DNA from 3 places in the Streptomyces griseobrunneus genome. Region 2 is predicted to be linked to each of the others. Evidence: riboswitches for the same ligand, from Rfam matches in the RefSeq annotation. Region 2 holds a riboswitch; each other region holds the start of a gene.
The links. Region 2 has a riboswitch for cyclic di-AMP ahead of ACK8N7_RS22330 (transglycosylase family protein). Riboswitches for the same ligand answer to the same signal wherever they lie in the genome.
Positions count from the first base shown of each region.

Region 1: linked by a shared signal. The riboswitch ahead of ACK8N7_RS02580 (transglycosylase SLT domain-containing protein) and the one ahead of ACK8N7_RS22330 (transglycosylase family protein) in region 2 are both predicted to bind cyclic di-AMP.
Region 3: linked by a shared signal. The riboswitch ahead of ACK8N7_RS17010 (M23 family metallopeptidase) and the one ahead of ACK8N7_RS22330 (transglycosylase family protein) in region 2 are both predicted to bind cyclic di-AMP.

Region 1 is NZ_CP177080.1:521,324-531,406, reverse strand. Features, by position in the region: gene ACK8N7_RS02590 (SpoIIE family protein phosphatase) at 1-999, shown strand, start outside; gene ACK8N7_RS02585 (FAD-dependent oxidoreductase) at 1,040-2,431, opposite strand; cyclic di-AMP (ydaO/yuaA leader) riboswitch at 2,916-3,070, shown strand; gene ACK8N7_RS02580 (transglycosylase SLT domain-containing protein) at 3,074-3,922, shown strand; gene ACK8N7_RS02575 (GMC oxidoreductase) at 4,081-5,724, shown strand; gene ACK8N7_RS02570 (carboxymuconolactone decarboxylase family protein) at 5,811-6,290, opposite strand; gene ACK8N7_RS02565 (NAD(P)H-dependent amine dehydrogenase family protein) at 6,287-7,366, opposite strand; gene ACK8N7_RS02560 (CARDB domain-containing protein) at 7,489-10,083, opposite strand, start outside.
Region 2 is NZ_CP177080.1:4,885,011-4,895,093, forward strand. Features, by position in the region: gene ACK8N7_RS22305 (protein kinase domain-containing protein) at 1-1,444, shown strand, start outside; gene ACK8N7_RS22310 (SurA N-terminal domain-containing protein) at 1,585-2,241, shown strand; gene ACK8N7_RS22315 (nucleoside triphosphate pyrophosphohydrolase) at 2,316-3,329, shown strand; gene ACK8N7_RS22320 (cytochrome P450 family protein) at 3,326-4,633, shown strand; gene ACK8N7_RS22325 (transglycosylase family protein) at 4,828-5,859, shown strand; cyclic di-AMP (ydaO/yuaA leader) riboswitch at 6,151-6,339, shown strand; gene ACK8N7_RS22330 (transglycosylase family protein) at 6,345-7,058, shown strand; gene eno (phosphopyruvate hydratase) at 7,373-8,653, shown strand; gene ACK8N7_RS22340 (FtsB family cell division protein) at 8,747-9,217, shown strand; gene ACK8N7_RS22345 (DUF501 domain-containing protein) at 9,280-9,894, shown strand; gene ACK8N7_RS22350 (Ppx/GppA phosphatase family protein) at 9,891-10,083, shown strand, end outside.
Region 3 is NZ_CP177080.1:3,731,849-3,741,931, forward strand. Features, by position in the region: gene ACK8N7_RS17000 (PrsW family intramembrane metalloprotease) at 1-1,545, shown strand, start outside; gene ACK8N7_RS17005 (aldo/keto reductase) at 1,566-2,510, opposite strand; gene ACK8N7_RS17010 (M23 family metallopeptidase) at 2,680-3,723, opposite strand; cyclic di-AMP (ydaO/yuaA leader) riboswitch at 3,736-3,887, opposite strand; gene ACK8N7_RS17015 (PP2C family protein-serine/threonine phosphatase) at 4,098-5,270, opposite strand; gene ACK8N7_RS17020 (MerR family transcriptional regulator) at 5,469-6,215, opposite strand; tRNA gene ACK8N7_RS17025 (tRNA-Met) at 6,328-6,401, opposite strand; tRNA gene ACK8N7_RS17030 (tRNA-Lys) at 6,592-6,665, opposite strand; gene ACK8N7_RS17035 (DEAD/DEAH box helicase) at 6,923-9,364, opposite strand; gene ACK8N7_RS17040 (hypothetical protein) at 9,604-10,083, opposite strand, start outside.

The sequences.
Region 1 (10,083 bases), 4.4 Mb from region 2:
GAGACCGACGTCGGGGCGCGGGCGTTCCTGCCGCTGATCGCCTCGGGGCGGCCCGTCGGCTCGTGCATCCTCGGCTTCGACCGGCCCAGGGGGTTCAGCCCGGAGGAGCGCACCGTCCTGACCGCCCTGGCCGGGCTCATCGCCCAGGCCCTGCAACGCGCCCAGCGGTACGACAGCGAATCGGCGCTCGCCCGGGGGCTGCAGGACGCCCTGCTGCCGCACCGGCTGCCGGAGGTCGACGGGGTCGACACCCTCGGGCGCTATCTCTCCGGCACCCAGGACATGGAGGTGGGCGGCGACTGGTACGACGTCATCGAGACCGGCCACGAACTCGCCCTGATCATCGGCGACGTCCAGGGGCACGGCGTCGCCGCCGCCGCGACCATGGGGCAACTGCGCAGTGCGGTGAGGGCGTTCGCCCTCAGCAACCACGACCCGCAGGAGGTGATGAGCGGCACGAACCGGCTGCTCATCGATCTCGACCCGGGACAGTTCGCCAGCTGCTGCTACATCGCCCTCGACCCGCTGACGGGACGGGCCCGTGCAGTACGGGCGGGCCACCCGCAGCCGTTGCTGCGGCACCCCGACGGCCGGACCGAGGTGCTGGACCTGGCCGGCGGCATCGTGCTGGGCATCGACGGGCAGGCGACCTACCCGGTCACGGAGCTGCGGCTCGACCCGGGCGCCATGCTGGCGCTGTTCACCGACGGGCTCATCGAACGCCCCGGAACCGATATCGACGAGGGCATCGAACGGCTGCGCGCCACCATCGCCGGGATCGGCTCGGTCCCGCTGGCCGAGACGGCGGACCGGGTGATCGAGGAGGCCAGGCAGGCCACGGACCGCCCCGACGACATCGCGATCCTGCTCGCGGACCGCTGGACGCACATCCCGGAGAAGCTGCCGCCGCCGTCCCGTGACACTGCTCCGCCGGGCCTGTGGCGGACGTTCCGCGGACCGGGCCCGGGCGGCACGACGAGTGCCCCGGACCCGGCCTGACGGGTGACGGTCCTGATCCGGCCCCGGGAGGCCGTTCGGATCAGGCCTCGTAGGGCCGTTCGGCCGGGACGAAGGCGCCGGAGGCGTCCAGCATGCCCTCGCGCTCCACGACCTTGATCCGCTCACGGCCCTGTGCGGCACCGAGCGCCTGCTCGTGGGCGTCCAGCTTGTGCCAGCCCTCCCACGTCGTGTACCGGACGTTCCGGCCTTCCAGGAAGGCCTCGACGGCCTCCGGAGCCGGGGTCGCGGGCTCGGCCAGACGGCCGGCGGCGCGGTCCTCCAGCACGCAGGCGACCGTCTCGTTCGCGTCGCCCTTGGTGTGTCCGATCAGACCGATCGGGCCGCGCTTGATCCAGCCCGTGACGTAGACCGAGGCCATGTGCTCGTCACCGGCGATGACGCGTCCCGCCTCGTGCGGGACGGTGCCGGAGGCCACGTCGAAGGGGAGCTTGGGCAGCTCCTCCGAGTAGTAGCCCACGGCGCGGTAGACGCTCTGCATGTCCCAGTCGGTGAACCGGCCGGTGCCCCGGACGTTGCCGGTGCCGTCCAGCTCGGTGCGCTCGGTGCGCAGCGCGGTGACCTTGCCGTCCTCGCCGAGGATCTCGACCGGGGACTCGAAGAAGTGCAGGTAGAGCTTGTGCGGGCGGTCGCCGACATCGCGGATCGCCCAGTTCTCCAGGGTCTGCGCGACCATGTTGGTCTGCTTGTTCTCCCGCCGGGTGGCGATGGAGCCCTCGTCGTACTCGATGTCCTCGGGGTTGACGATGACCTCGATGTTGGGGGAGTGGTCCAGCTCCCGCAGCTCCATCGGGCTGAACTTGGCCTGCGCCGGGCCACGCCGCCCGAACACATGCACCTCCAGCGCCTTGTTCGCCTTGAGGCCCTGGTACACGTTGTCCGGGATCTCGGTCGGCAGCAGCTCGTCCGCCGTCTTGGCCAGGACCCGGGCCACGTCCAGCGCCACGTTGCCGACGCCGAGGACGGCGACCTTCTCCGCCGTGAGCGGCCAGGTGCGCGGGACCTCGGGGTGGCCGTCGTACCAGGAGACGAACTCGGCCGCGCCGTAGGAGCCGTCCAGCTCGATGCCCGGGATGTCGAGCGCCCGGTCCGCCTCCGCGCCTGTGGAGAAGATCACCGCGTCGTAGAAGGACCGCAGGTCGTCCAGGCCGATGTCGTGCGGGTAGCTCACGTTCCCGAAGAGCCGGATCTGCGGCTTGTCCAGCACCTGGTGCAGCGCCTTGACGATGCCCTTGATCCGGGGGTGGTCGGGGGCCACGCCGTAACGGATCAGCCCGAAGGGTGCGGGCATGCGCTCGAACAGGTCGATGGAGACCCCCGGGTCCTGGCAGACCTCGGATTTGAGCAGCGCGTCCGCAGCGTAGATACCGGCAGGGCCGGCTCCGACAATGGCGACGCGGACGGGGCGTGTCATGGCGTGGTGATCCTTAAGGCGGGCGAACGCGGGCAGGTAACAGCGTACGTCGGAGGTAAGGGTTGGCTTACTAGTCTCCACCACACACCGTAAGCCCTGGCCGCGCGAGGACTCCGACCCGGCCTACGGAGCCGCCCGATAAGTCCGTTTCTCCAGGGCGGTATGGGCGATTTCAGTCTTTTAACCCTCTATTCCTTAAAGGACCTATTGGGGCTCTTGGGTAACTTTGACCGCGCCTGTTTCGGCCGCCTCCGCGCGAAGTGGTGAGCGTCACGTCCGAGGGCGCGGACGTGGATCCGGAGGGTTCGGTTCCCTTCTGCGCGAAGAAAGTTGACACCGCGACGGAACGGGCGCGGCCGGGAATTCATGAATTCGATCTTGCGGAGAAAGGTCATCCGGAATTCGGGGCTTGTTCTGTCCGATGCTTTTCGCCTACGGTCACGCTCAATCCGGATGGAACGCCGAATCCTGCCGCCGTCCGGGAAACCGAAACCCACCCACGCACGGCAGGAGCGGGGGAACCAGGTAAGCCGCCGGTCCGGTATCCGGAACGGCTAGGGGTGAAGTCGCAGTCCATGCGGCCAGACATCTCCCGTCTGAACCCGACAGCTCACCTCGTAGGCGCCGGAGAGGAAATTCCCCATGCCCGCACAGGGTAAGCACCGCCGTACCAAGTCCGTCTCGCTGAGCCGTGGCATCGCCGCCCTGACCACGGGTGGAGCCGTTCTGGCCCTCCCGGTGCTCGGCGCCACCACCGCTTCCGCCGCCCCCGCGCACTCCGTCGCCGCGGAAAAGGCGGTGGCTCCGGCCTCCGTGACCGCCCAGGTGAATTCCGTGACGAAGGCCGCGCCCGCCAAGCATTCCGTGGTGGCCGGTGAGACGCTTTCCAAGATCGCCCGTGAGTATTCCGTCAGCGGCGGCTGGAAGAAGCTGTACGAAGGCAACCGGAAGGCCGTCGGCGAGAACCCGAACCTTATTCACCCGGGTATCACGCTGACCATCGGCGCCAAGGCTGCCGCCCCGTCAGGCGCCAAGGCCGGCAAGGCCGCCAAGGCCGCAGCCCCGTCCGCCGGCCGCGCCGCGACGGCGGAGCGCGCCGATCGCTCCGAGCGCACCGCCGCCGCCCCCGTGGCCCAGGCCGCCCCGGCCGCCGCCGCTCCCGCCACCTACTCGAACGATCTGGATGGCTGGATCAAGGAGTCGCTGGCGATCATGGCCGAGCGCGGCATCCCCGGCAGCTATGAGGGCATCCACCGCAACATCATTCGCGAGTCCTCGGGCAACCCGAACGCGATCAACAACTGGGACTCCAACGCGGTCAAGGGCACCCCGTCCAAGGGGCTGCTCCAGGTCATCGACCCGACGTTCCAGGCGTACCACGTGCCCGGCACCTCGACCGACAGCTATGACCCGGTCGCCAACATCACCGCCGCGTGCAACTACGCGGCGGACCGGTACGGCTCGATCGACAACGTCTTCGGCGCCTACTGATCCCTGGAAGCGCCAGGCGCGCATCAGCCCGAGGGGCCCCGGACCGCATGGTCCGGGGCCCCTCGGGCTTGCCGGGAAGTTACCCCCAAGTTTCTAATGACTTACCACGCGATCGACAGTAGAACCTGTTTCACTCTGTCGAGAGTGAGGGATGTCACATGAACGACACTAACCTGCATGAAGGCGCATCCAAGGGCGTCTCCCGTCGAAGATTCATCACAGGAACAGGTTCTCTTCTCGGGGTCGCGGCACTCGCCGGACCCACCACACCCGTCTGGGCCGCGCCCCGGGTGGCAGCAGCCCCGATCGGCTCCGGCGCCCATGTGCCGGTGCTGATCATCGGCACCGGGTACGGCGGCTCCGTGGCCGCACTCCGGCTCGCCCAGGCCGGCACGGACGTGCACATGGTCGAGATGGGCATGGCCTGGGACACCCCCGGCTCGGACGGCAAGATCTTCGCCAACACCACCAAGCCGGACGACCGCTCCTTCTGGCTGCGCACCAAAACCAAGCAGCCGCTCAGCAACTTCCTCGGCTTCCCGATCGACAAGAACGTCAACCGCTACACCGGGATCCTGGACGCCGAGGAGTTCGCCGGCATCACCGTCTACCAGGGGCGCGGTGTCGGGGGCGGCTCGCTGGTCAACGGCGGTATGGCTGTCACGCCCAAGCGGGAGAACTTCGCCGCCATCCTCCCGTCGGTGAACGCCGCCGAGATGTACAGCACGTACTACCCGCGCGCCAACGCCGACCTCGGGGTCACCACCATCGACCCCGCCTGGTTCGACTCCGTCGACTGCTACCAGTACGCCCGCGTCGGCCGGAAGCACGCGCAGCGCTCCGGCTTCCCGTTCCTCTTCGTGCCCGCCGTGTACGACTGGGACTACATGAAGCAGGAGGCGGCCGGGACCGTACCCAAGTCCGCGCTGGACGCCGAGATCCTCTACGGCAACAACTACGGCAAGAAGTCGCTCCAGAAGACCTACATCGACCGGATCAAGGCCACCGGCCGGGTCACCATCTCCCCGCTCCACAAGGTCACCACGGTCACCCCGGCCCCCGGCGGCGGCTACACGGTCCTCATCGACCAGCTGAACACCGTCGGCCAGACCACCGTCACCAAGACCGTCAGGGCGGACAAGGTCTTCTTCGCCGCGGGCAGCGTCGGCACCAGCAAGCTGCTCGTCGGCCTCAAGGCGACCGGCGCGCTGCCGCTCCTCAACAGCGAGGTCGGCAAGGGCTGGGGCGACAACGGCAACGTCATGTGCGGCCGGGCCAACCACCTCTGGGACCCGACGGGGAAGGTGCAGTCGTCCATCCCCACCGGCGGCATCGACAACTGGGACGCCGGCGGAGCGTTCGCCGAAGTCGCTCCGCTGCCCACCGGCATCGAGACCTGGGCCTCGTTCTACCTCTCCATCACCAAGAACCCCAACCGGGGCCAGTTCACCTGGAACGCGGCGGCGGGGAAGGCGGAGCTGAACTGGCAGACGGCGTGGAAGCAGCCGTCCATCGACGCCGCCAGGACCATCTTCGACAAGATCAACCAGAAGGAGGGGACGATCTACCGCACGGACCTCTTCGGGGTCTACAAGATCTGGGGCGACCACCTCACCTACCACCCGCTGGGCGGCGCCGTGCTGAACAAGGCCACCGACAACTACGGTCGGCTGCACGGCTACCCGGGGCTGTACGTCATCGACGGCGCGCTGATCCCCGGCAACACCAGCGTCAACCCGTTCGTGACGATCACCGCGCTCGCCGAGCGCAACATCGAGCGGATCATCGCCACCGACCTGTAGTCCGGCCGGCAGGCGGCGGGACATACGGAGAGCCCGAGGCCGGGAGTGCCAACCCGGCGGCCCCGGGCTCCGTCAATTGGGTGCGGCTAATGACCCGGCAGGACGCAGACCGCGTCGATCCCCAGCACATGGTTGAGCCGCCCGAAAGCCAGCCAGGAGCCGATGCTCATGGACAGCTCCACGATCTCCACCTGGCTGTAGTGCGCGGTCATCCGCTTCCAGAACGCGTCGTCGAGCCCGTGGTGGTCCAGCGCGTACCGCTCCGCGTACTCCGCCGCGAGACGGGTCCGTTCGTCGAAGGCGTCCGTCGTACGCCACTCGGTCACCGCCCCGGCGAACTCCTCCTCGACCTTCGCCCCGTCCCGCTCGGTCCGCCAGTCCAGGCAGAACAGGCATCCGTTGATCTGCGCGATCCTCAGCCGTGCCGCCTCGAACTCCCGCAGGCCCAGCGTCGTGTGCTCGTACACGGACATCGAGAACGTGGCGGCGGCCATGCCGATGCCGGGGACCATCTCCCCCCACACGTAACCGATGGGCTCCTGGCCCTCCGGAATGTCGATGATCATGTGGTTCTCCTTCCCAGCCTGCCGACCGCAGGCCGCAGCGGGACGTCGAGTGCGTCGTACAGGCCCGGTTTCGCGTCCACCAGCCAGTCGATGGCCGAGACGAGCCGCCCGACCGCCGTCGCGTTGCCGCCCGCCGACCGGTTCTCGCCCTCGTCGGAGGCCTCGACCGTCACCTCGATACGGGGGCGGCCCTCGATCACCACCCGGTGGGCGCCCACGCCGTCGGGCGGGGTGGGCCAGTCCGGTGCGCACGAGGGATGGATACGGGTGATGTGCTCGATCACGATGCGGGGCTCCCCGGCCACGATGCCCTGCACCTCGAACCGCACCGCGCCCTGGGTGCCCGCCGCGAACTCGCCCATCGTGCGGGTGCGTACCGTCGTCTCCAGCGCCCGGCGGTCGAGCGTCTCGCGGATCTCGTCCAGTTCGACGCCCAGCGCCCGTGCCATAAGGCGTATCTGACCGCCCCACACCATCGTCGGAACGCTCTCCGCCAGCATCAGCGGCTGGTAGTCCAACGGGTGCCCCATGCCGATCAGGTGGCGTACCGAATCCTCCTGCTCGTACGTGGAGTAGTCGAAGATCTCCTGGCAGCGGATCACGTCCACCTCGGTGCCCAGACCGCTGACCAGCAGCGGCAGGACGTCGTTGCCCCAGCCGGGGTCGACCCCGGAGACGAAGAGGGAGCCGCCGCCCTCCGCGACGGCGGCCAGGACGGGATCCCGCAGCTCCGGCGGGGCGTTGCGCTGATCGTAGAGGGGATAGAGGGAGGGCGTGACGACCACCGCTCCGGCCCGGATCGCCCGTCCGATGTCGGCCAGCGCGTCGTCGGGGCGGATGTCGCCGGATGCCGAGTAGACCACCGCGCGGGGGCGGCCGGCCAGCACGGCGGTGATGTCGTCGGTGGCCGTGACCCCGAGCGTGCGTCCGACCCCGCCGAGATCGCCGGCGTCGCGGCCGGTCTTCGCGGGATCGTGGACGAGGACGGCGGTGAGTGTCAGTGCCGGATGGGCCTCGACGGCGCGGATCGCCGCGCGGCCGACGTTGCCGGTACCCCAGACAACCGTGGGAATCATGCGCGGAGGGTAGCGGCCGGACCGTGTACTTCCCAGAGCCGCGGCGGGGCCATTTCGGCCGGGGAACACGGGTGTTCCCGGGCCGGCGTTGATCCGCCGGCCCGGGAACCGTGAAGCGGGGACTACTGCTCGGCGCGTGCGCTGCTCGGGCTGCCGGTGATCGTGAACTGCGAGCCGGGCTCGATCAGTACATGGCCGTCGCGCGAGTTGGTGATCGTCACGTTGCTCAGCGTCGCGTTGCCGCGGGCACCGCCCATCGCGAGGATGCCGGAACCGTTGTTGGACTTGTCGATCCGGACGTTCTCGATCTTGACGTCCTGCATCACGCCGCCACCCGTCTTGAACTGGATGCCGTCGTAGGTGGAGTCGATGATGTCGGTGTCACGGATCGTGACGCCGGGGATGGGCAGGTTCTGCGGGAAGAGGGTGATCGCGCCGAACTCCTGGTCCTCGTTCCAGAAGGCGCCGCCGGTGCGGTACAGGGCGTTGTTGGCGATCAGCGTCTGCCCGGAGAAGGGCAGCGGGTCGTGGTCGGTCGCCAGCATGATGGCCGGGTAGTTCATGGTGTCGGAGATGATGTTGTTCTCGATCTTGTTGCCGTAACCGCCGTAGATCGCGATGCCGTTGGCGCGCCAGGGCAGCTGGATGGTGTTGTTGCGGAAGCTGTTGTCGTGGCCGATGTCCACGGACTGGTCCTTGACGTACTTGCTGGACCAGACCGCGAGCGCGTCGTCCCCGGTGTTGCGGAAGGACGAGTTGTAGACCGTGGAGTTGCGGGTTCCGTTGGCGAAGTTGATGCCGTCGGCGTAGGTGTTGCGGATCCGCATGCCGGTGAACTCGACGCCGTCACCCGGGCCCCAGAGGGCCGGGATGTTGTCGAAGTCGCGGCCCGCCCAGACACCCACGTTGGCGTGCTCGATCCAGACGTTGCTGATCTTCGTGTCCTTGCCGAAGCGGCCGTTCAGCGCGACGCCGCCCTCGTGGTTGCCGTCACCGCCGCGGATGGTGCCGGAGCCGAAGATCGCGATGTCGGAGATCTTCGTGTTGTCGTCGATGTCGAAGCCGAAGTTGCCCTCGTGCGGGTGGTTGATCCCGCCCGCCTCGTGCGGCGGGGTCAGCGTGTAGAGCTGGGAGTGCCACATGCCCGCGCCCCGGATCGTCACGTCCGAGATGCCCACCTGGTTCCACTGACCCCGGTTCAGCGGGTCGTCGGTGAGGATCTTCTGCTCCTGGCGCCACTGGCCGGCCGGGATCCAGACGCAGCCGATCTCGCCGTTCTGGTTCGCCGTCACCGCGCGCTGGATCGCGGCGGTGTCGTCGATGCCGTCGTTGGCCACCGCGCCGTACGTGGTGATGGAGACACAGCCCGACGGCTGGGACGAGGGCGCCGCCACCTGCTCCAGGTCGATCAGGTCGATGATGTAGAAGGAGGCGTTGTCGCCCGAGTCCCGCTGGAGACGGAACTTGGTGCCCGCCGGGTAGGTCTGGGCGAGCAGTGCGTGCGACTCGTCGAACAGCCGCCGCGCGTCGCCGCCCGGCGTGTTGGTGAGACCCTCCGGGCTGTCGGTGTTCCCGTACAGCCAGCTGTGCTTGGAGGAGAGGTCGAGCTTGCGGACGAACTGGCCGTTGGCGTAGAGGCTGATGGTCGCCTCGCGGCCGCCACCGCCCGCCGCGTCCGGGATGGAGTTGCGTACGACGATCGAGTTCGACGCGTTGGTCGAGGTGAACTCCACGAACTCACCGGTGGAGTTCAGCCGGACCGACTTGCGGCCGGAGGACTCCGTGGCGAAGTTGGTGTGGCCGAAGGTCCGCTCGGCGTCCGACGTGAGCAGCGTGCCCTGGTACGCGGCGTCCTCCGCCTCGTACTCCGTGTACGGCACGGCGGCGCCGCGTCCGACGACGATGGAGCGGGCGAGGACGTTGTTGGTCTCGTTGGTCTCCGCGACCTGGTTCGTCGCGTCAGCCGTGGCGGTCAGCGTGGCTCCGCCGCTCGCGGCCGTCCAGCTGCCGCTGATGGCGACGTTGACCGTGGAGCCGGCCGGGATCGCCGGGGTCGTGCCGTTGAGGGTGGTGGAGCCCACCGTCAGCCGGGTGACGGTGCCCGCGCTCACCGCGCTGGTGCCGCGGTTGTGTACGGCCACGGTGAAACTGACCGCCGCGCCGACGGCCGGGTTGGACGGGCTGGAGGTGATGGAGCGGACCTCCAGGTCGGGGCCGGGGCTCTGGCCGACCACCAGCGGGGAGGCGGTGGTGCGGCTGTTGTTGGTGTTGTCCGACTCGATGATCGTGTCGGTCGGGTCCACCAGCGCCGAGACGGTGTACGAGCCCTGCGGGCGCTTGCCGACCTGGACCGAGACGGGAGCCGAGGCCCCCGCGGCGAGCGGGCCGACCGGGGCGCTGCCCACGACGACGCCGCCCAGGCTCACATTGACGGTGGTCGCGGCGGAGGGGGCGGTACCGATGTTGCGGACAGTCCCCTGGAGCGTGATGGTGTCCGTCTCGGACGGAGCCGACGGGCTCCAGGAGAGGGCGCTCACGGTCAGGTCCGGGTTGGGCGCCGGAGTCCCGAGGACCTGGATCTCGGCGACCTGGGCCCCGGGCGCCCCGGTGTTGGAGAAGAACTGCAGCTGGAGGTCGGCGACCCGGCCGCTGACCGGGACCGTCACCGTGTTCTGGTTGGTGGCCGGGTTGAACACATAGCCGGCGCGGGCCTTGAG
Region 2 (10,083 bases):
GGTCACCGCGCAGGTCGACCACCCCGGCCTGGTCACCGTCCACGACGCGGGCAGCGACGGCGACGACCTCTACCTCGTCATGCAGTACGTGGAGGGCGTCGACCTCGCCGACCATCTGGCCGAGCGGGATCCGTACCCTTGGCCCTGGGCCGTCGCGGTCGCCGCCCAGCTCTGCGCGGTCCTGAGCGCGGTGCACGCGGTGCCCATCGTCCACCGCGACCTGAAGCCCCGCAATGTGATGGTCCGGCCCGACGGCACCGTCACCGTGCTCGACCTTGGCGTCGCCTCCGTCCTCGACACGGACACCACCCGCCTCACGCACACCGGTTCACCGATCGGCTCCCCGGCCTACATGGCCCCCGAGCAGGCGATGGGCGGCGCGGTCGGCCCGTACACCGACCTGTACGCCCTCGGGGTGCTCCTGCACGAACTGCTCAGCGGGGACGTGCCGTTCGCCGGGTCCACCGCACTCGGCGTCCTGCACCGCCACCTCTACGAGCCGCCGGTCCCGGTCCGCCAGGGCAGGCCCGAGGTCCCCGCCGCGCTGGAAGCCCTCGTCCTGCGGCTGCTGGCCAAGGACCCGCAGGACCGGCCCGCCTCCGCGCAGGAGGTGTACGAGGAGCTGGCCCCGCTGCTGCCCAAGCACGGCACCCCCGCCGGGCCCCTCGACCCGACCCGCCCGTTCCTGCGCCCGCACGCCCCCTGGCCGGACCGGGCCGCCACCCCGGCCTCCGCGCCCGTACCCGCGTCCGTCCCCGTACCGTCGCAGGGCCGGCCGGGCACCACCCCGTGGCCTGCCGTCGCCTCCCTCCTCTCCCCGCCCCCGCCGCTCACGGCGCCGACCGACTCCACCCCGCCGCCGCCGCCCGCCCGGCCGGACGTCGCGCAGGCCGTGGACGAGGTGAAGAAGCTGCTCGGCGAGGGCCGGATCACCCAGGCCGTGGACATCCTCGGCTCCATCCTCCCGGCGGCCGCCGCCGAGCACGGCGAGCACTCACCGGTCGTCCGCATCCTGCGCAAGCAGTACGCGGCGACGCTGATGGACGACGGGCAGTACCGCCGCGCCCTCCCGGAGCTGCGCCGCCTCGCGGAGGACCGCACCGCCGGGACCGGACCGGCCGACATCCAGGTCCTCCAGTTCCGTTACGACGCCGCCCAGTGCCTGGAACAGCTCGGCGAGGCCACGGCCGCGCTGGGCGAGTACCGCGCGGTCCTCCCGTACTACGAGAACGCCTACGGGGCGGTCACCACCGATCCGGGCCGGGCCCTCGACATCCGCCACCGCATCGGGCAGCTCCTGCTGGCGGTCGGGGACCACACGGCGGGACGGGCCCAGTTCCAGGCCCTGCTGTACGACGCGGAGCGCACCTACGGGCCGCACCACCCGCTCTCCGCCGACCTGCGCCGCCGCCTCAGCCACCAGCAGGACGTCCGGGGCGGCTGATTCCAGGGGTGCGGCCGCCCCACATCCCCAACTCCTCCCGAATCGTTGGTCGAATCAGTGGCACCGATCACATCCACTGCCTACCATCGATCACCGCAAGGCTTGTGCACCGATGCACAAACTCTCCACGGGAGGCTCCTTTGCACCGCCGTCGTCGCACCGCGCTCGCCGTCACCGCCGCAACCCTGCTCGCGGCACCACTCCTCGCCGCCTGCGGCAACGAGGCCCACCCCGGTGCCGCGGCCGTCGTGGGCGGCGAGCGGATCGAGGTCTCGGCGGTCCAGGCCCAGGCTGCCGACGTCCGCACCGCCCAGGAGAGCTCTCCCGAGGCGGCCCAGCTGGTCAACAAGTCGGGCCAGCTCAACCGCGCCAAGCTGCACGGGCTGATCTTCGGCCGGATCCTGGACAAGGCCGCCGAGGACGCCGGGGTCACCGTCAGCCGCAAGGAGATCCAGGAGGCCCGGACCGCCAGCCGCGCCCAGGCGGGCGGCGAGGAGCAGCTGCGGGCGATGATGCTCCAGCAGCGCTGGGTCGCCCCCGACCAGATCGACGGCGACATGCGCCAGGAGGCGCTGCTGCCGAAGCTCGCCAAGGCGCTCGGCGGGGACCTCGGCACCCCGGCCGGACAGCAGGTCGTCGGCGAGGCGCTGACCAAGGCGTCGAAGCAGCTGAAGATCGACGTCAACCCGCGCTTCGGGGCCTGGGACGACCAGAAGATGCAGCTCGGCAACTACAAGGCGCCGTGGATCACCCAGGTCACCGAGTTCGCCCCGCAGGAGCCGGAGGCGGGCGCCTGAGCCGCGTCCGGGCCGGGCGCCGCCCGGCACCTGCCGGGGGCCTGACCTGGAGGTGAGGCGGGTAGGTTCGCCGGGTGAACGCTGAAGCCCCCGGCACGCCCACTGCCACCCCCGGCCGTATCGTCCTGCTCACCGCCAGCCACCGGGTCGCGCCCGGCCTGCTGTCCTGGCCGGCATGGCAGACGCTGCACGCCGCCGACCAGGTCCTCACCGCCGACCCGGACCACCCGCAACTGCCTTACCTGCGCGAGGCGGGCGTCCGCGTCGAGCACGCGGCGCCCTCCGCCGACGAACTGGTGGCCGCCTGCGCGGGTGACCGCACGGTTGTGGTCCTGGTCGGCGGCGAGGGCGACAGCCGCCTGACCGACGGCCTGGCCCGGCTCGGCGGCTCCGGTCGGGTCTCCATGCCGGACCTGGAGCTGCTCCCCGGCTCGTACGACCTGCCCGGCGCCCGCCTCCTGGACCTGGTCCAGGTGATGGACCGGATCCGCCGCGAGTGCCCCTGGACCTCGCGGAAGACGCACAAGGGCCTCGCCAAGTACGCCATCGAGGAGGCGTACGAACTGGTCGAGGCGATCGAGGACGGCGACCGGACCGAACTGCGCGAGGAACTGGGCGACGTACTCCTCCAGGTCGTCTTCCACGCGCGCATCGCGGAGGAGGACCCCGAGGAGCCGTTCGCCATCGACGACGTGGCGGGCGGCCTGGTCGAGAAGCTGATCCACCGCCACCCGCACGTCTTCGGCGACGAGAGCGCCGAGACCCCGGAGGACGTCCACGCGCACTGGCTGCGCACCAAGGCGATCGAGAAGCAGCGCACATCGGTCACCGAGGGCGTCCCCCTCGGCCAGCCCGGCCTGGCCCTCGCCGCGAAACTGGGAAGCCGCGCCCGCACGGCCGGACTCGACGTCCCCCTCCCCACCGGCGACACCATCGGCTACGAGCTCCTCGCCCTCGCCGTCACCGCCGAGGCGAACGGCACCGACCCGGAGGCCGCCCTCCGCGCGGCGGCCCGTGCGTACAGGGACGCGATCGTGGCGGCGGAGGGCGGGGGGCCCGCCACCCCGCCCGATACCGTCAAGGAGTGACCGACACCCCCGCCTGCCCCCACCACACCCCCGCCACCACCGAAGAGGCGCCCCAACTCTTCACCTGGGAGTTCGCCACCGACCCCTACCCCGCCTACGCCTGGCTCCGCGAGCACAGCCCCGTGCACCGCACCGCGCTGCCCAGCGGGGTCGAGGCCTGGCTCGTGACCCGGTACGGGGATGCCAAGCAGGCGCTCGCCGACGCGCGGCTCTCCAAGAACCCGGCCAACCACGCCGGGTCCGCGGCCGCCAAGGGGAAGACCGGGATCCCGGGGGAGCGCAAGGCGGAGCTGATGACGCATCTGCTCAACATCGATCCGCCGGACCACACCCGGCTGCGCCGGCTCGTCTCCAAGGCGTTCACCCCGCGCCGGGTCGCGGAGTTCGCGCCGCGTGTGCAGGAGCTGACGGACCGGCTCATCGACCGGTTCATCGAGGACGGGGAGGCCGACCTGATCCACGACTTCGCCTTTCCGCTCCCCATCTACGCCATCTGCGACCTGCTCGGCGTCCCGCCCGAGGACCAGGACGACTTCCGGGACTGGGCGGGCATGATGATCCGCCACGGCGGCGGGCCGCGTGGCGGGGTGGCCCGGTCGGTGAAGAAGATGCGCGGCTATCTCGCCGAACTCATCCACCGTAAAAGGGAGAATCCGGGCGACGACCTGATCTCCGGGCTGATCCGGGCCAGCGACCACGGCGAGCACCTCACGGAGAACGAGGCCGCGGCGATGGCGTTCATCCTGCTGTTCGCCGGGTTCGAGACGACGGTGAACCTCATCGGCAACGGTACGTACGCCCTGCTGCGCCACCCCGAACAGCGCGCCCGGCTGGAGGCGTCCCTGGAGGCGGGGGAGAGCGCGCTGCTGGCCACGGGGATCGAGGAACTGCTCCGGTTCGACGGCCCGGTGGAGCTCGCGACCTGGCGGTACGCCACCGAGGCGCTGACCCTCGGCGGGCAGGAGATCGCGGCCGGGGACCCGGTGCTGGTGGTGCTGGCGGCGGCCGACCGGGATCCGGGCCGGTTCGCGGACCCGGACGCGCTCGACCTGTCACGGAGTGACAATCAGCACCTCGGATACGGTCACGGAATCCACTACTGCCTGGGAGCGCCGCTGGCCCGGCTGGAGGGCCAGGCCGCGGTGGCGACGCTGCTGAGACGCCTTCCTGGCCTACGACTTGCCGGAGAATCCGCCGATTTGCGCTGGCGGGGCGGACTCATCATGCGCGGACTGCGCACTCTGCCGGTGGAGTTCGAGCCGGGACGCCGCCTCGAAGAAAGTGACACGCTGTCACCTCTGTGACTTTCACGTGATCTGCGCTGCATCGACTTGTGACATACGTTCGAGTCCCGCTAGGTTCACGGTTCGACGCGTCGGCCACGGTTAAACCTTGGCCCACCAGTCACTTGCTCAACAGCTTCACGCTCAGCAGATTCACGCTCAACAGTTTCACGCTTCTCAGTTCCTGCTTGTCAGTCGCACGGAAGGCAAACCCCATGGGCTCCGCGAACGGCAGACACCGCCGCCCTCGTCAGGCACCCGCCATCGTCGTCGCCGCAGGCGTGACCGGATCGGCCATCGCCATTCCGTTCCTCGGCGCGGCGGGCGCACACGCAGCCGACGCCACCACCTGGGACCGGGTCGCGGAGTGCGAGAGCGGCGGCATGTGGAGTGCCGACCTCGGCAACGGCTACTACGGCGGGCTCCAGTTCTCGCAGGAGACCTGGTCCGCGTACGGCGGCACCGCCTTCGCGGAGCGCGCCGACCTCGCCAGCCGTTCCCAGCAGATATCCGTCGCCGAGAAGGTCCTGGACGACAAGGGGCCGCAGGCGTGGCCGAGCTGCGCGGTGATCTCCGGCCTCGCGGTGGACGGCAGCCTGCCCGGTGTCGACCCCGGTACCGCACCCTCCGCCGAGCCCACCGAGGACGCGACGACCGCCCCGGCGGGCGAAGCGGATGAAAAGGGTGAAGCGGGGAGTTCCGGCAATACGGGCTCATCCGGCAAGACGGATAGGACCGGCAAGGGTGAGAAGGGTGAGAAGGGGGACGGCAGCGACACGCTCGACCCCTCGGCGAAGCCCTCCGCGCCCCCGGCCGCCGGAAAGACCGGAACTCCCGGGTCTCCTGACGGCTCGCAGCCCTCCGCCTCCGCCCCCGACGCCTCGGAGGGCGCCGACGGCACCGGCGGCAAGCACCGGGGCGCTCCCGCGCCCGAGGAGACCGGCGCGGTGGGCCGGAACGGCGACCCCCGTGAGTCCGGCCGGCACGCCTCGCGGGGCGAGGGTGACGTGCGGGACGGCGGTGCGGTCGTCGACGACGGCTACACCGTGCAGCCCGGCGACAACCTCTGGGCGATTGCTGACGCACAGAAACTTCCCCAGGGCTGGACCGGCCTGTACGAGGCCAACAGGGACCTCCTGGGCTCCGACCCGGATCTGATCCTGCCCGGGCAGAGCCTGGATCTGGGGCTGGAGCAGGCCGGCCAGGAAGGCGCCCAGGAGGGTGCCGAGGTGCCTGCCGCCAGCTGATCAAAAGCGGGAAAACACCCCAAAATCGCGGGTAGTTCAGAGGCCTATGTCCACTTATGCGTAAGTGAGACATGGGTCTCTTTGCTTCAACTGGCGTGTTGCGTCCGCCTGCTCGCCGCAGATCCCCTCCGACCTGCGGAAACGATCCATCGGGGTAGGCAAGTAAGCGTCGATTGGGCCAGTATGTCCATCTTTGAATGTCGGGGTTGCCTGTGTTTACGGTCGGAACCGCTCGCACCGCGGGCCCCGTCGACCGTCACGCCGAATCCTGCCGTCGGTCGAAGGGAACAGACGCGTAAAGCGCCGTAGGCAGGAGCGGGGGACCCAGGTAGGCCGCCGGGTCCGTACAGCCCCTTCGAAGGACGAAGAACGGGGACGTACGGGAACGGCTTGGGGTGAAGTCGCGTGCAATTCGCGCGACCGGGCAACTCATCAGCCCGAACCCGACAGCTCACCTCGTAGGCGTCGGTGAGGAGATTCGTTCCATGCTGCTTAACAGCAAGGGCAAGCACCGCCGCCCCTCGAAGACCGTCCGTCTCGCCACCCTGGCGGGTGTCGCCGGTGCCGCCGTCGCCGTCCCGCTGATGGGCGCGACCAACGCTTCCGCCGCCTCCGTCGAGACCTGGGACGCCGTCGCCCAGTGTGAGTCCGGCGGCAACTGGTCCATCAACACCGGCAACGGCTACTACGGCGGGCTGCAGTTCTCGCAGTCGAGCTGGGCCGCCGCCGGCGGTACGCAGTACGCCTCCCGCGCCGACCTGGCCTCCAAGGACCAGCAGATCGCCGCCGCCGAGAAGCTCCTCGACCTCCAGGGCCCGGGCGCCTGGGCCTGCGCCGGTGCCGGCGGCCTCACCAATGACGGCGTGGACCCGGGTGTGAACACCGGCTCCGGCCAGTCCGAGAGCAAGCCCGAGCAGGCGCAGCCCGAGCGCAAGGCCGAGCAGCCCACCACGCGCAGCGAGCAGCGCACCGCCCCGGCCGCCCCCAAGGCCGAGTCCAAGAAGACCGTCACCACCCCGACCGGTGAGAAGGTCCAGAAGGGCGACGGCGAGTACAAGGTCAAGGCCGGCGACACCCTGAGCAAGATCGCTCAGAAGGAAGACGTCAAGGGCGGCTGGAGCAAGCTCTTCAAGCTCAACGACGACATCGTCAAGGACGCGGACCTGATCTTCCCGGGCCAGCAGCTCCACCTGAAGTAACAGCCGGCTCTCCTCCCCGGAGGGAGGGGGTCCGGCGGCACCCTCCCTCGCACGGCTCCCCGGCCCGGCGCGCTCTCCCCCCGTGCGCGCCGGGCCGGGGTCTTTCGTTCACCTCTTGTCGTCATCGGGTCCGCGCCGCTTGTTACTGCCCAGTAGATTTCTAGAGATTTGTCCCGTCATGCAGGCCCTTGGGTCCTTTTTCGTCCCAGGAGACGGGCGGTCGGCCGACTGACGCGGCCGGGCCGGTTAGGCTCGTGTCGCAAGGCCACAGTGACCCTGCACAACCAGCGTCATATCCCAGAAGGAGATGCCTCGTGCCGTCCATCGACGTCGTCGTAGCCAGGGAAATCCTCGACTCCCGGGGCAACCCCACGGTCGAGGTCGAGGTTGGCCTCGACGACGGCAGCACGGGCCGTGCTGCAGTACCGTCCGGCGCCTCCACCGGTGCGTTCGAGGCCGTCGAGCTTCGCGACGGTGACCCCAACCGCTACCACGGCAAGGGCGTCGAAAAGGCCGTCCTCGCCGTCATCGAGCAGATCGGCCCGGAGCTCGTCGGGTACGACGCCACCGAGCAGCGCCTCATCGACCAGGCGATGTTCGACCTCGACGCCACCGAGAACAAGGCCTCGCTCGGCGCGAACGCCATCCTCGGTGTCTCGCTCGCCGTCGCCCACGCCGCCTCCGAGGCGTCCGACCTGCCGCTCTTCCGCTACCTCGGCGGCCCGAACGCGCACCTGCTGCCCGTTCCGATGATGAACATCCTGAACGGCGGCTCGCACGCCGACTCCAACGTGGACATCCAGGAGTTCATGATCGCCCCGATCGGCGCGGAGTCCTTCTCCGAGGCCCTGCGCTGGGGCGCGGAGGTCTACCACACGCTGAAGAAGGTCCTCAAGACCAAGGGCCTGTCCACCGGTCTCGGCGACGAGGGCGGCTTCGCCCCGAACCTGGACTCCAACCGCGCCGCCCTGGACCTCATCGTCGAGGCCATCAAGGAGGCCGGTTACGTCCCCGGCCGCGACATCGCGCTCGCGCTCGACGTTGCCGCGTCCGAGTTCTACAAGGACGGCGTCTACGAGTTCGAGGGCAAGTCCCGCTCGGCCGCCGAGATGACCGAGTACTACGAGGAGCTCGTCTCCGCGTACCCGCTGGTCTCCATCGAGGACCCGCTGTACGAGGACGACTGGGCCGGCTGGAAGGTCATCACCGACCGCATCGGCGCCAAGGTGCAGATCGTCGGCGACGACCTCTTCGTCACCAACCCGGAGCGGCTGGCCCGCGGCATCGAGGAGGGCTCCGCCAACGCCCTGCTCGTCAAGGTCAACCAGATCGGTTCGCTGACCGAGACCCTGGACGCCGTCGAGCTGGCCCAGCGCAACGGCTTCAAGTGCATGATGTCGCACCGCTCCGGCGAGACCGAGGACGTCACCATCGCCGACCTCGCCGTCGCCGTGAACTGCGGCCAGATCAAGACCGGCGCCCCGGCCCGCTCGGACCGCGTCGCCAAGTACAACCAGCTGCTGCGCATCGAGGAGATCCTCGACGACGCCGCGGTGTACGCGGGCCGCTCCGCCTTCCCGCGCTTCAAGGGCTGACCCGTAGCCCCAAGACGGTAGCCTCCGCCCGTCCCCGCACCCGGTCCCGTACCGTGTGCGGGGACGGACGTGCGTAACGGGGAGGCGGGAGACATGGCCGGGAAGGACCGCGACCGGTTCTCCACCGCGACCAGGCTGCGACTGCTCGGCGAGCAGACCGCCGCCCGCGTGTACCGCTCCCAGAACCGCCGCCAGGCCCGCCGCTCCCGGCTCACCGGCCGGGCCGCCTTCCTGGCGCTGGTGGTCTGCTCCCTGGTGGTGGCGCTCGCCTACCCGATGCGGCAGTACGTCTCCCAGCGCGACGAGATCGCCGAGCAGGAGCGGCTCTCGCTCCAGGCGGAGCAGCGCACCGAGGAGCTGCGGGACGAGAAGGCGCGGCTCCAGGACGACGCGTACATCATGCGTCTGGCCCGCCAGCACCTCCATTACGTACTCCCCGGCGAGACCGGCTACACGGTGGCCGACCCCGACGCGGAGCAGGACCGCCGCGGGGATCCGGGTGCCGGCCACCGTCCCTGGCACGCGAACGTCTGGGACGGCGTGGACAGCGCCGACCGCGACTGACGTCCCTACTTCCCCTCCGAGACTTCCCCCCCGACGAGCTTCCGAGCAGAACCAAGGCAGGCATGGAAACGCCCCCTCCGCAGACCGAGTCCACCAAGCCCACCGACGCGGACATCGCCGCGTTCGAGCAGCAGCTCGGCCGCCCGCCGCGCGGGCTGCGCGCCATCGCGCACCGCTGCCCGTGCGGCAACCCGGACGTGGTGGAGACCCAGCCCCGTCTGGAGGACGGCACGCCGTTCCCGACGACGTACTACCTGACCTGCCCCCGGGCGGCCTCGGCGATCGGCACGCTGGAGGCGAACGGGGTCATGAAGGAGATGACGGCCCGTCTGGAGACCGACCCGGAGCTGGCCGCCGCCTACCGGGCCGCGCACGAGGACTACATCACCCGCCGCGACGCCATCGAGGTCCTGGAGGGCTTCCCGAGCGCCGGCGGCATGCCGGACCGGGTGAAGTGCCTGCACGTCCTGGTCGGCCACTCGCTCGCCGCCGGGCCCGGGGTGAACCCGCTGGGCGACGAGGCCATCGCGATGCTGCCGGAGTGGTGGGCCAAGGGCGCGTGCGTCACGCCGTGCACACCGCCGGGCGAGGACGACGGCTGGACGGTGGACGAGGGCGACGGCGGCCACTTCGCCTTCCGCCCGGCCGACGGCCCCGCCGACGGGAAGAGCGCATGACCCGGGTCGCCGCGGTCGACTGCGGTACGAACTCGATCCGGCTCCTCGTCGCCGACGCGGACCCCGCCACCGGCTCCTTCACCGAGCTGGACCGGCGGATGACGATCGTCCGCCTCGGCCAGGGCGTCGACCGGACCGGCCGGCTCGCCCCCGAGGCGCTGGAGCGGACGTTCGCGGCCTGCCGCGAGT
Region 3 (10,083 bases), 1.2 Mb from region 2:
GTCCTCCACGAGCAGCGGCTCGACGAGGTGCTGGGCGCCGTGCCGGAGCGCGGCCGGTGGAGGTACCGGCCGCGCCGCGTCGGCATGGTGTGGCGCAGCAAGGCGTTCCGCGTCGGGGCCGTGACCGTGGCGCTCGCGCTGTGCGGGCTGGTGATCCTCGCCCTCGTCCGCGAACAGACGGGCCCGGAGGGGTTCCTGGTCGGCCTGGGCCTGGCGGTGCTTCCGGTGCCGCTCCTGATGGCCGCCTTCCGCTGGCTCGACCGGGTCGAGCCCGGCCCCTGGCGGAACCTGATCTTCTCCTTCGCCTGGGGCGCGTGCGCCGCCGCGCTCGTCGCGATCATCGCCAACTCGTTCGCGATGCGCTGGATAGCCACCGCCACCGCCGACCCGTCGAGCGCCGACACCCTGGGCGCCACGGTGATCGCCCCGGTCGTGGAGGAGAGCGCCAAGGCCGTCTCCGTACTGCTGATCTTCGTCTTCCGGCGACGGGAGTTCCGGGGCGTGGTCGACGGCATCGTGGTCGCCGGGTTCACCGCCACGGGCTTCGCCTTCACCGAGAACATCCTCTATCTGGGCAACGCCTTCGGTGAGGACCAGATGATGGGCAGTTCCGGGTTCGCCTCGGTGACCGCCGGGACGTTCTTCGTACGGATCGTGATGTCACCGTTCGCGCATCCGCTGTTCACGGTCCTCACCGGCCTCGGCTTCGGCTTCGCGGCCATCAGCGGCCGCCACCACCGGGTCCGCCGGATCGCCCTGCCGCTGCTCGGCCTGCTCCTCTCGATGGGCCTGCACGCCCTGTGGAACGGCTCGTCGGCCTTCGGCCCGTACGGCTTCTACGCGGTGTACGGGATGGTGATGGTCCCGGCGTTCGCGCTGCTGACCTGGCTGGCGGTCTGGTGGCGCCGACGTGAGCTGCGGACGCTCGCCGCCGAACTGCCCGCGTACGCCACGGCAGGCTGGCTGGGCCCGGCCGAGCCACTGGCGCTCGCCTCGATGCGGACCCGGGGCACGGCCCGCGACCTGGCCCGCCACTGGCACGGGCGGCAGGACAGGTCCCGGGGCCGGGCGGCGGCCCGCGCGGTCGCCGAGTACGAGTCGTTCGCGACCTCCCTGGCCGGCCTGCGCCGCCTCGCCCGCCACGACGCGGCGGGCCCGGACTTCGCCGAGCGGGAACGGGAGCTGCTGCACCATCTCTGGCAGCGCCGCCCCATCGCGGGCCCGGCCCTCACCCACGCGGCCCGCATCACCGGCAGCGGCCCGCGCCCACATGCGTACCCCCGCCCCCCGATGCCGTACGGAAACGGACAGGGCCAGGGGCACGGGCACGGGTACGGGTACGGGTACGGCCAGGGATACGGATACGGGCAGAGCCAGGGTTACGGGCAGAGCCAGGGTTACGGGCAGAGCCAGGGCCAAGGAACCGGGTACGGCTACCCGGCCCCGCAGCCCCATGCGTACGGCCAGCAGGGCCAGCACAGTCAGTACGGCCGGCACGGCCAACCCGGCGGCAGCCCCTACAACCCCACCCCGCCTCCCCCGTAAGGCGGTTCAGGCGGGCCGGGTCAGGCCGAGGCCTCCGTGAGCACCGCCAGCTCCGCCTCCGTCAGCTCCAGGTCCGCCACGGCCAGGAGCGCGGGGAGCTGTTCGACCGTGCGGGCGGAGGCGATCGGGGCCGCGACCGTCAGGCGGGCAGCGAGCCAGGCGAGGGCGACCGTGGCGATCTCGGCGTCCCGTTCCGTGGCGACCTTGTCGAGGGCGGCGAGCACCTTGCGGCCCCGCTCCGACTCCAGGTGCTCGCCCGCCTTCGCGGAGCGGGCGCTCTCCACGTTCGTGCCTGGGCGGTACTTGCCGGTGAGGAAGCCGGAGGCCAGCGCGAAGTACGGGACGGCGGCGAGGCCGGCGCGGGCGGCGGTCTCCTGGAGCGGGCCCTCGTAGGTGGCGCGGGAGACCAGGTTGTAGTGCGGCTGGAGCGCGATGTACCGGGCCAGGCCCTCGCGTTCGGAGAAGTCCAGGGAGGCCTGGAGGCGCTCGGGGCTGATGTTGGAGGCGGCGATGTGGCGCACCTTGCCGTCCTTCACCAGCTGGTCGAGGGCGGTGATGATCTCCTCGACCGGGACGGTCTCGTCGTCGAAGTGCGTGTAGTAGAGGTCGATGTGGTCGGTGCCGAGCCGGCGCAGCGACTGCTCGGCCGCACCCTTGATGGTGGCGGCGGAGAGCCCCTTGTAGCCGGGGTGGGCACCGACCTTGGTGGCCACCACGATGTCGGAGCGGTTACCGCGCGAGGCGAGCCACTTGCCGATGACGGTCTCCGACTCGCCGCCCTGGTTGCCCTCGATCCAGGCGGTGTAGGCGTCGGCGGTGTCGATGAAGTTGCCGCCGGCCGCGGCGTACGCGTCCAGGACGGCGAACGACTGCTCCTCGTCGGCCGTCCAACCGAAGACGTTGCCGCCGAGGGAGAGGGGGAAGACCTGGAGGTCGGAGTTGCCGAGGGTGCGCAGAGAAGTCATGTGGGTGTTCAACGGCGCCGGCGGCGCCGGGTATTCCACCGCCTCCACGTACGCCGGGCCCTGCCACCCCCCGCCCCCGGACAGACCGGCAGCCCTGACGTCGGGGGGTGAGCGTCAGGGCTGCCGGGGTTTCGGGGGTGGTGCGTGCGCCCGCGGGGACGCGGGGGGCTCAGACGTTCAGGCCCTTGCTGTTCAGCCAGGCCATCGGGTTCAGGGCCGAGCCGCCCGCGGTGTGGACCTCCAGGTGGAGGTGGACACCGGTGACGTTGCCGGTCGCGCCCATGCGGCCGATGGTCTCGCCGGTGCTGACCTTCTGGCCGACCGAGACGTCGATCGAGGACTGGTGGGCGTACCAGACCTCCGTGCCGTCGTCGAGCTGGAGGACCGTACGGTAGCCGTAGGAACCGGACCAGCCGGCCGACGTGATCGTGCCGCTGTGCACGGCCTTGAGCGGCGAACCGGCCGCCCCGGCGAAGTCCAGGCCGGTGTGCTGGCCGGAGGACCACATGGCGCCGGACTGACCGTAGGTCGAGGTGATCGTGTACGAGGAGGCGGGCAGGGTGTAGCTGGCGCGGAGCTTGGCGAGGCGCTCCTCCTCGGCCTTCTTCTCCGCCGCTTCCTTCGCCGCCTTCTTCTCGGCGGCGATCTTGGCCTTGGCCTTCGCCTCGGCGTCGTCCTGCTGCTTCTTCGCCTCGTCGGCGGCCTTCTCGGCCGCGGCCTTCTCCTCGGCGGCCTTGGCCTCGGCGTCGGCGCTGGCCTGCTGCTGCTCGGCCTGCTGGAGGATCCGGGCGCGCAGGGCCTCGCCCGCGTCGGTGGTGCCCTGCTCGGCCTCGGCGGACGTGATGCCCGCGGAGGTGATCGGTGCGGCGGCGAGCGGCGCGGCCTCGGCGTCCTCGGACATGAAAGCGCCGACGCCGGGGAGGGACTTGGCGTCGGGGAGGTTGTCCGCGATGGAATCGGGAAGAGAGATGGAGACCGGCGGCTTGCTCTGGGCGGTGGCCATGCCACCCGCACCGACGGCCGCTATGACGCCGACCCCGAGGACGGTGGAGCTGCGGGCGAGGCCTCGCTGCTTGGCCACGCGGTGCTTGCCGCGGACGGGACGGATGGACTCCGCGGTGGGGTTCCACTCCTCCCAGGTCCGCTCCGGGCCACCGATACCGTCGGCAGTGAAGGGTGACGGGGCCTCAGGGGCAGGCTTGTTGGACGCCACGTGGGCGCACTCCTTTCCTTCCTTCTCGCCTACCGGGTTAGCTGACGGGTTCGGAGCAGGAAGGTCTCCTACGGGCCCCTCCGCCTCTCACGAGACGCAGGCGTCCGATTCACCCCATGTAGGTGGTTCCCCGGTTCCCTTGCGGGATTCGGCGCTCGCGCACGGCGCCGTCTCTGACGACGGCTGGGACGACCGCGCTGCGTTATCGAACGTTAATAGACAGACGGGCCCGATTCCAAGCTGTTCTTGTTGATCATTAACGGCTCCGACGGGGACTTACCGTCCACAAGCGGCCCGAATCGGACGACTTGACGACCACTCACCCACACCTCTTTTTCTGATGGTGTGTCAAATGTTATGCGGAGTGGTGCTCTTCAGTTACGCACCGTGTCATCGCCCCGGCCCACGATCTTCACCGTCGTCCGCCGCGGCGGCTGTCCCTCCGCCGGCCGGCTCACCGCGAGCAGCGCCATGTCGTCCGTCGACCGGCCCCCGGTGTGCAGCCGTACGTCGTCGGTGAGCGCCGAGAGCAGCTCCTCGGGGCCGGGGAAGATCCGGCCGCGCAGCCGGGCCGCCGGGTCGTAGAAGGCCCCGTTCGCGTCCCGCGCCTCGGAGAGGCCGTCCGTGAAGGCGAGCAGCGTCGAACCGGCGGGCAGCTCCCACTCGTCGGAGCGATCGGGCCACACCCCGAGGTCCATCCCCAGCGGCATCGCGGGCACGCTGGGCGCGAGGACCTCCAGGGCCCCGTCCGCGTGCAGCAGGATGGGCTCCGGGTGACCGCGGTTGACCAGCCGCAGCGAGGCCGAACCGGGCGGGATCTCGGCCAGTACGGCGGTGATGAACCCCTCCATGGCGTCCAGCCCGTACCGCCGCGTCCCCTCCCGTGCGAGCGCCCGCTCCAGCCGCTGGGCCACGCCCTCCAGGGACCGCTCCTGCTCGGCGGCCTCCCGGAACGCCCCGATGATCACGGCCACCGCCTCCACGGCGTCCAGCCCCTTGCCGCGCACGTCACCGACGACCAGGCGTACGCCGTACGGGGTGTCCGCCACCGCGAACAGGTCCCCGCCGACGAACTCGTCCGCCTGCGCCGCCTCGTACCGCGCGGCCACTTGCAGCCCGCCGATCCGCTCCGCCGGGGTCGGCAGCACGGCCCGCATGGCGGTCTCCGCGATGACCCGCGCCGAGGCCAGCTGCTCGTTGCTGCGGCGCACGACCCCGTTGATGACGAGGGCCAGGGCCGCGGCGGTGAGCACGGTGATCATCTCGATGACCGGGACGACCTGGGTGGACGTGCCGTCGGAGAGCCGCATCGCGATGACCGAGAGGACGGCGGCCACGCCCGTACGGACCGTACTGGCCAGCGAGAAGAAGGGCGCGGCGATCAGCGGCGCGGCCACGAACAGGGGCACGGCGGTGAAGTTGGGCGGGGCGAGCGAGTCGAAGAGGAGCCCGCCGCCGATCAGCAGCACCGGAAGCAGCCGGACGAACCGCCGGGTACCGGCGCTCCGGGCCACCACCGGCTTCCCCCGGCCCGTGGAGCCGGACATGCCGCGCCCCGGGACGCCGAAGCTCCCCGTCACGCGTCCGCGCCCCTTCTCCGCCATCCCCACCTTGTGTACTCCTGCCCGGTCCGGCCACGGCTGCGGACGGTACCGCGCCCCGTCCAGGCTTCCCGGAGCCGCGCCGTGCGGCGACTCGTCATCGGCCAAATAGGGGGAAGCGGCCGGGAACGCCGCTCCCCGCGGTCAGTCGGTGAGCCGTTGTTCCGCGTAGATCGTCAGTGCATCCCGTACGAAGGCGGCGGTGCCGTCCCCGTAGCGATCGTAGTTCTTTCCGAAGCGCGGATCGGCGACATACATCTCACCGAGCCCGATCACGTACGACCGGCTCGGCGCCTTGGACGACGACAGCCACGCGCAGTGCCGCCGAGCGATGTCCTGCGCCTGCTCACTGTCCGCACCGAGCCCGGCCTCCCTGGCCCGCCCCCAGTCACGCGCGATGGCTTCGTGCTCGTCCAGGAACGCCTTCTTCCCGGCCTCCCCCAGCGAACGCCACCACCGGTCGCCCTCCTCGTACGTTTCGCGGCCCCAGCGCTCGGTCACCTCCCGCTCGTGGGCGGTGTGGTCGAAACCGTCGAACACTTCGTCGGCCATGAGTTCCATCCCCTCCTCGGTCTTGTGGAGAGTGGTCCGCACCGAGGCGATCTGCCGCCCGATGCGCGCCTGTTCCTGTTCGAGCAGCCGCAGATGCGCCCGCAACGCCACCGCCGTGTCCCGCTGCCCCTCCAGTACGCCCTTGATGGCGGGCAGCGACAGCCCCAGCTCCCGCAGCAGCAGGATGCGCTGCAGCCGGACGAGGGCGTCCTGGTCGTAGTAGCGGTAGCCGTTGCTCCCGACCCGGCTCGGCGCCAGGAGACCGAGGTCCCCGTAGTGCCGGAGCGTGCGGCTCGTGGTGCCGGCCTTTCTGGCGATTTCCTGGATGGACCACTCCATGCCGGAAACGCTAGATCTTTACGTTGCGTCAAGGTCAAGCCCGAACATCCGTGCCGGCCCCAGGAAACGACTCGGGCCCGGCACGCTGTGCGTGCCGGGCCCGGGCCTTCAGTAGCGGGGACAGGATTTGAACCTGCGACCTCTGGGTTATGAGCCCAGCGAGCTACCGAGCTGCTCCACCCCGCGTCGGTAAACACAACTCTACGCCATCGGAGCGGCAGGTCCGACCACTTTTCCCACGGCCCGCGCCGGGCCTGGACCGGACTCGGGGTGAGCGGCGCCTGAGCCCAGGAACGTCGAAGCGCCTTCGTCCGGCCTGGGCCGGACGAAGGCGCTCGTTCACGGGTCACGGGCTTGCACCCGGCCCCGCTCCGGGTAGGCCGTGTGGGACTCGAACCCACAACCAACGGATTAAAAGTCCGCTGCTCTGACCAATTGAGCTAACGGCCCCGGTCACATCACCCACGAGCATAGCCCGCCCGGTCCCGGCAGCCGATCCGGTATCGGTGTCGGGCCCTGTCGCGCCCCCCATAGCGTCCCTTTCGCGGCGAGATGCGGCCTTGGTGGGGGTCGCGGCACCCCGGGAGGCGGGGCCTCCCGGGAACAGCAACAGGGCCCGTACGTCACCGAGTCGGTTCGGTGGCGTACGGGCCCTGCCGGTCTGTCAGGCGGACGTGCTCAGCTGCTTGTCAGCGGCTGGGCGGTGGTCAGCCGTTGCGCTTCCAGCGCGGCTTGTCGTCGCGGCGGCCGAAGGAACCGGTGTTGGTGCCGGTGTTGGCGCCGGTGTTGGCGCCGCGGTGCTCGTCACGACGGCCGGTCGGGCGGTCGGTGCCACCCGAGCGGAAGCCGCCCGCGGGGCGGTCGTCACGACGGTCACGGTTGAACGGGCGGTCGCTGCCGCCGGAGCGGAAGCCACCGGAGCCACCCGAGGGGCGCTCGTCACGGCGGTCACGGTTGAACGCCGGACGGTCGTTGTCACGACGCTCGAACGGACGGCCACCACGGTCGTCCCGACGGTCGCTGCTGCCACCGGAGCGGAAACCACCCGAGGGGCGGTCGCTGCCGCCGGAGCGGAAGCCACCCGAGCCACCCGAGGGGCGCTCGTCACGGCGGTCACGGTTGAACGCCGGACGGTCGTTGTCACGACGCTCGAACGGACGGCCACCACGGTCGTCCCGACGGTCGCTGCTGCCGCCGGAGCGGAAGCCACCGGAGCCACCCGAGGGGCGCTCGTCACGGCGGTCACGGTTGAACGCCGGACGGTCGTTGTCACGACGCTCGAACGGACGGCCACCACGGTCGTCCCGACGGTCGCTGCTGCCACCGGAGCGGAAACCACCGGACGGGCGGTCGTCACGGCGGTCGTTGCCGCCGCGGTAGCCGCCACGGTCGCCACCGCGGTTGTCGCGGCGCTCGTAGTTGCCCCGCTCGTCGCGGCGCTGCTCGTCACGGGCGGCCGGCTGCTCCGGCACGGACACGGCTGCCACGAGGGCGGCCTCGGCCTCGGCGGCCACCTCGGCCACCGCCGCCTCCGGGTCGTCGCCCCGCTCGCGCGCGGCACGGGCGACCAGGCGGTCGGCCTCCTCGCGGAGCTCGACGGCGCGGCGCTGGACGCGCTCCAGCTGCTTCGTCAGGTCGGCGGCCTCGCGCTCGGCCTGCTTGGCGGCGTTGTTCGCGGAGTCGGCCTGGACCTCGGTGAGCGAACGGGCGCCGGTGATCTCGGCGACCTCCGGCTCGAAGACGCCCGCGCCCTGGACGATGTGGCGCGAGGCGTCGACGCCCGCGTCCTCCATCAGGCGGAAGATCTGGCGGCGCTGGTGCGGGAGCGCCAGCGAGACGACCACACCGGACTTGCCGGCGCGGGCGGTACGGCCCGAGCGGTGCAGGTAGTCCTTGTGGTCACCGGCCGGGTCCACGTTCAGGACCAGGTCGATGCCGTCCACGTGGATACCGCGGGCGGCCACGTCGGTCGCGACGAGCGCGTTGACGTAACCCTTCTTGAAGTCCTCCAGGACCCGCGTACGGGCGCCCTGGGTCATGCCGCCGTGCAGCGCGTCGGCCTTCACGCCGGACTCGATGAGCTGCTCGGCGATGCGGTCGGCGCCCAGCTGGGTGCGGACGAAGATGATCGTGCGGCCCTTGCGGGCGGCGATCGCGGCCGTGACCGGCGCCTTGTCCTTCGGCTTCACGACGAGGACGTGGTGCGACATGGTCGTGACGTTGCCCTGGGCGCTGTCGACCTCGTGCGTCACCGGGTTGGAGAGGTAACGCTTGACCAGCGTGCCGATCTCGTTCTCCATGGTGGCGGAGAAGAGCATCCGCTGACCGCCACCGGGGATCTGGTCGAGCAGCTCGGTGACCTCGGGCAGGAAGCCCAGGTCGGACATCTGGTCGGCCTCGTCGAGGACGGCGACCTGGACGTTCGCCAGGGAGCAGGCGCCCCGGTTGATGATGTCGCGCAGCCGGCCCGGGGTGGCGACGAGGACGTCGACACCGCGCTCCAGCGCGTAGATCTGGTTGCCCATCGACGTACCGCCGCAGACGACCTTCATCTTGAGGCCGAGCACGTCGCCGTAAGGCTGCAGCGCGTCCGCGACCTGCATCGCGAGCTCACGGGTCGGGGTGAGGATGATGCCGCGCGGCTTCTTCTTCTCGGTGGAGCCACCGGAGAGCGTGGCCAGCAGCGGCAGGCCGAAGGAGAGCGTCTTGCCGGAGCCCGTACGGCCTCGGCCGAGGATGTCCTTGCCGGCCAGGGCGTCCGGGATGGTCGCCGCCTGGATCGGGAAGGGGGCGGTCACACCGTTCTGCGCGAGCTTGCGGACGATGCCGTCGGGCAGGCCCAGCGAGCCGAAGGTGACGGTGGGCTCGGCGTCGATCTCGGCGTCGATCTCGGCGTCGGCCTCGGGGGCCGTGTCGGTCTCGTCGGCCGCGTCGGTCTCAAGAACCTCGACGGTCTCGGTCTTGGTGGAGACCTCGGCCGGCTGGTCCGCGATGAAGTCGGCGACGGACTTCTCGGCGGCCTTCTCGGCCACCGGAGCCTGGTCGGCCACCGGAGCCTGCTCGGCTGCGGCGGTGGCGCCGGCCGGGGCCTCGGTCACAGCGGCCTCGATGAGCTCGGTGAGCTCGGCGTTGTCGATGTTCTCGGGCATGACGGTGTGGTCAGAACTGGAAATTGACATGCGAAATGCGAAACCTTCCGGAGTCTCGGCACGCGCCCGTAACTCCGTGATTCGCAATTTCGACCGCCTCAATGCGGTCCAGCCACGGCAAGGGAGAGTACGCGCCACACGGCGCTCTTCTGTGTCGGCGCCGGGCAATGGGATCAAGCGATCTACCACCATACGCACTCTCACCCACATTGCGCAACCCGGCCTCTCCGAGCGCCCCGCTACACCGGCCCCACCTGCGGTGATGCCTCCGGAGTCCGCAACGGCCGGCTCTCCTCCGCACCGCCCATCGCCTGTGTCCGCAGCTGCGCGGCGGGCGACGCGGAGGGGGGTGGTTCGGAGGGTTCGGTGGGCTCCGGCTCGGGGTCCGGACCCGGGTCGGGGGTGGGCGGCGGAGTCGGCGGTTCCGGCACGACCGGCGGCGGCTCCCCCGGGCCCGGCGTGGACGGCGTCGGGGCCGGCGGATGACCGGGGCGCGAGGGCTGCGGGGCGCCGGGTTCGGGGCGCGGGCCCTTCGGTGTGGCCGACGGCACAGCGCCGGACGCCTCCGGGCTCGGCCGGCCCCCGGGGTTCTTCCGGTCGGAGTCCGAGTGAGGGTGGGCGTCGCCGCCCCGGTGCCCGGCCCCGCCGGATCCGGAGACCGTCTCACCGTTCGGCTCGACGGCCTGGCCCTTCGGGTCGGAGGAGCGCGAGGGCCCCGG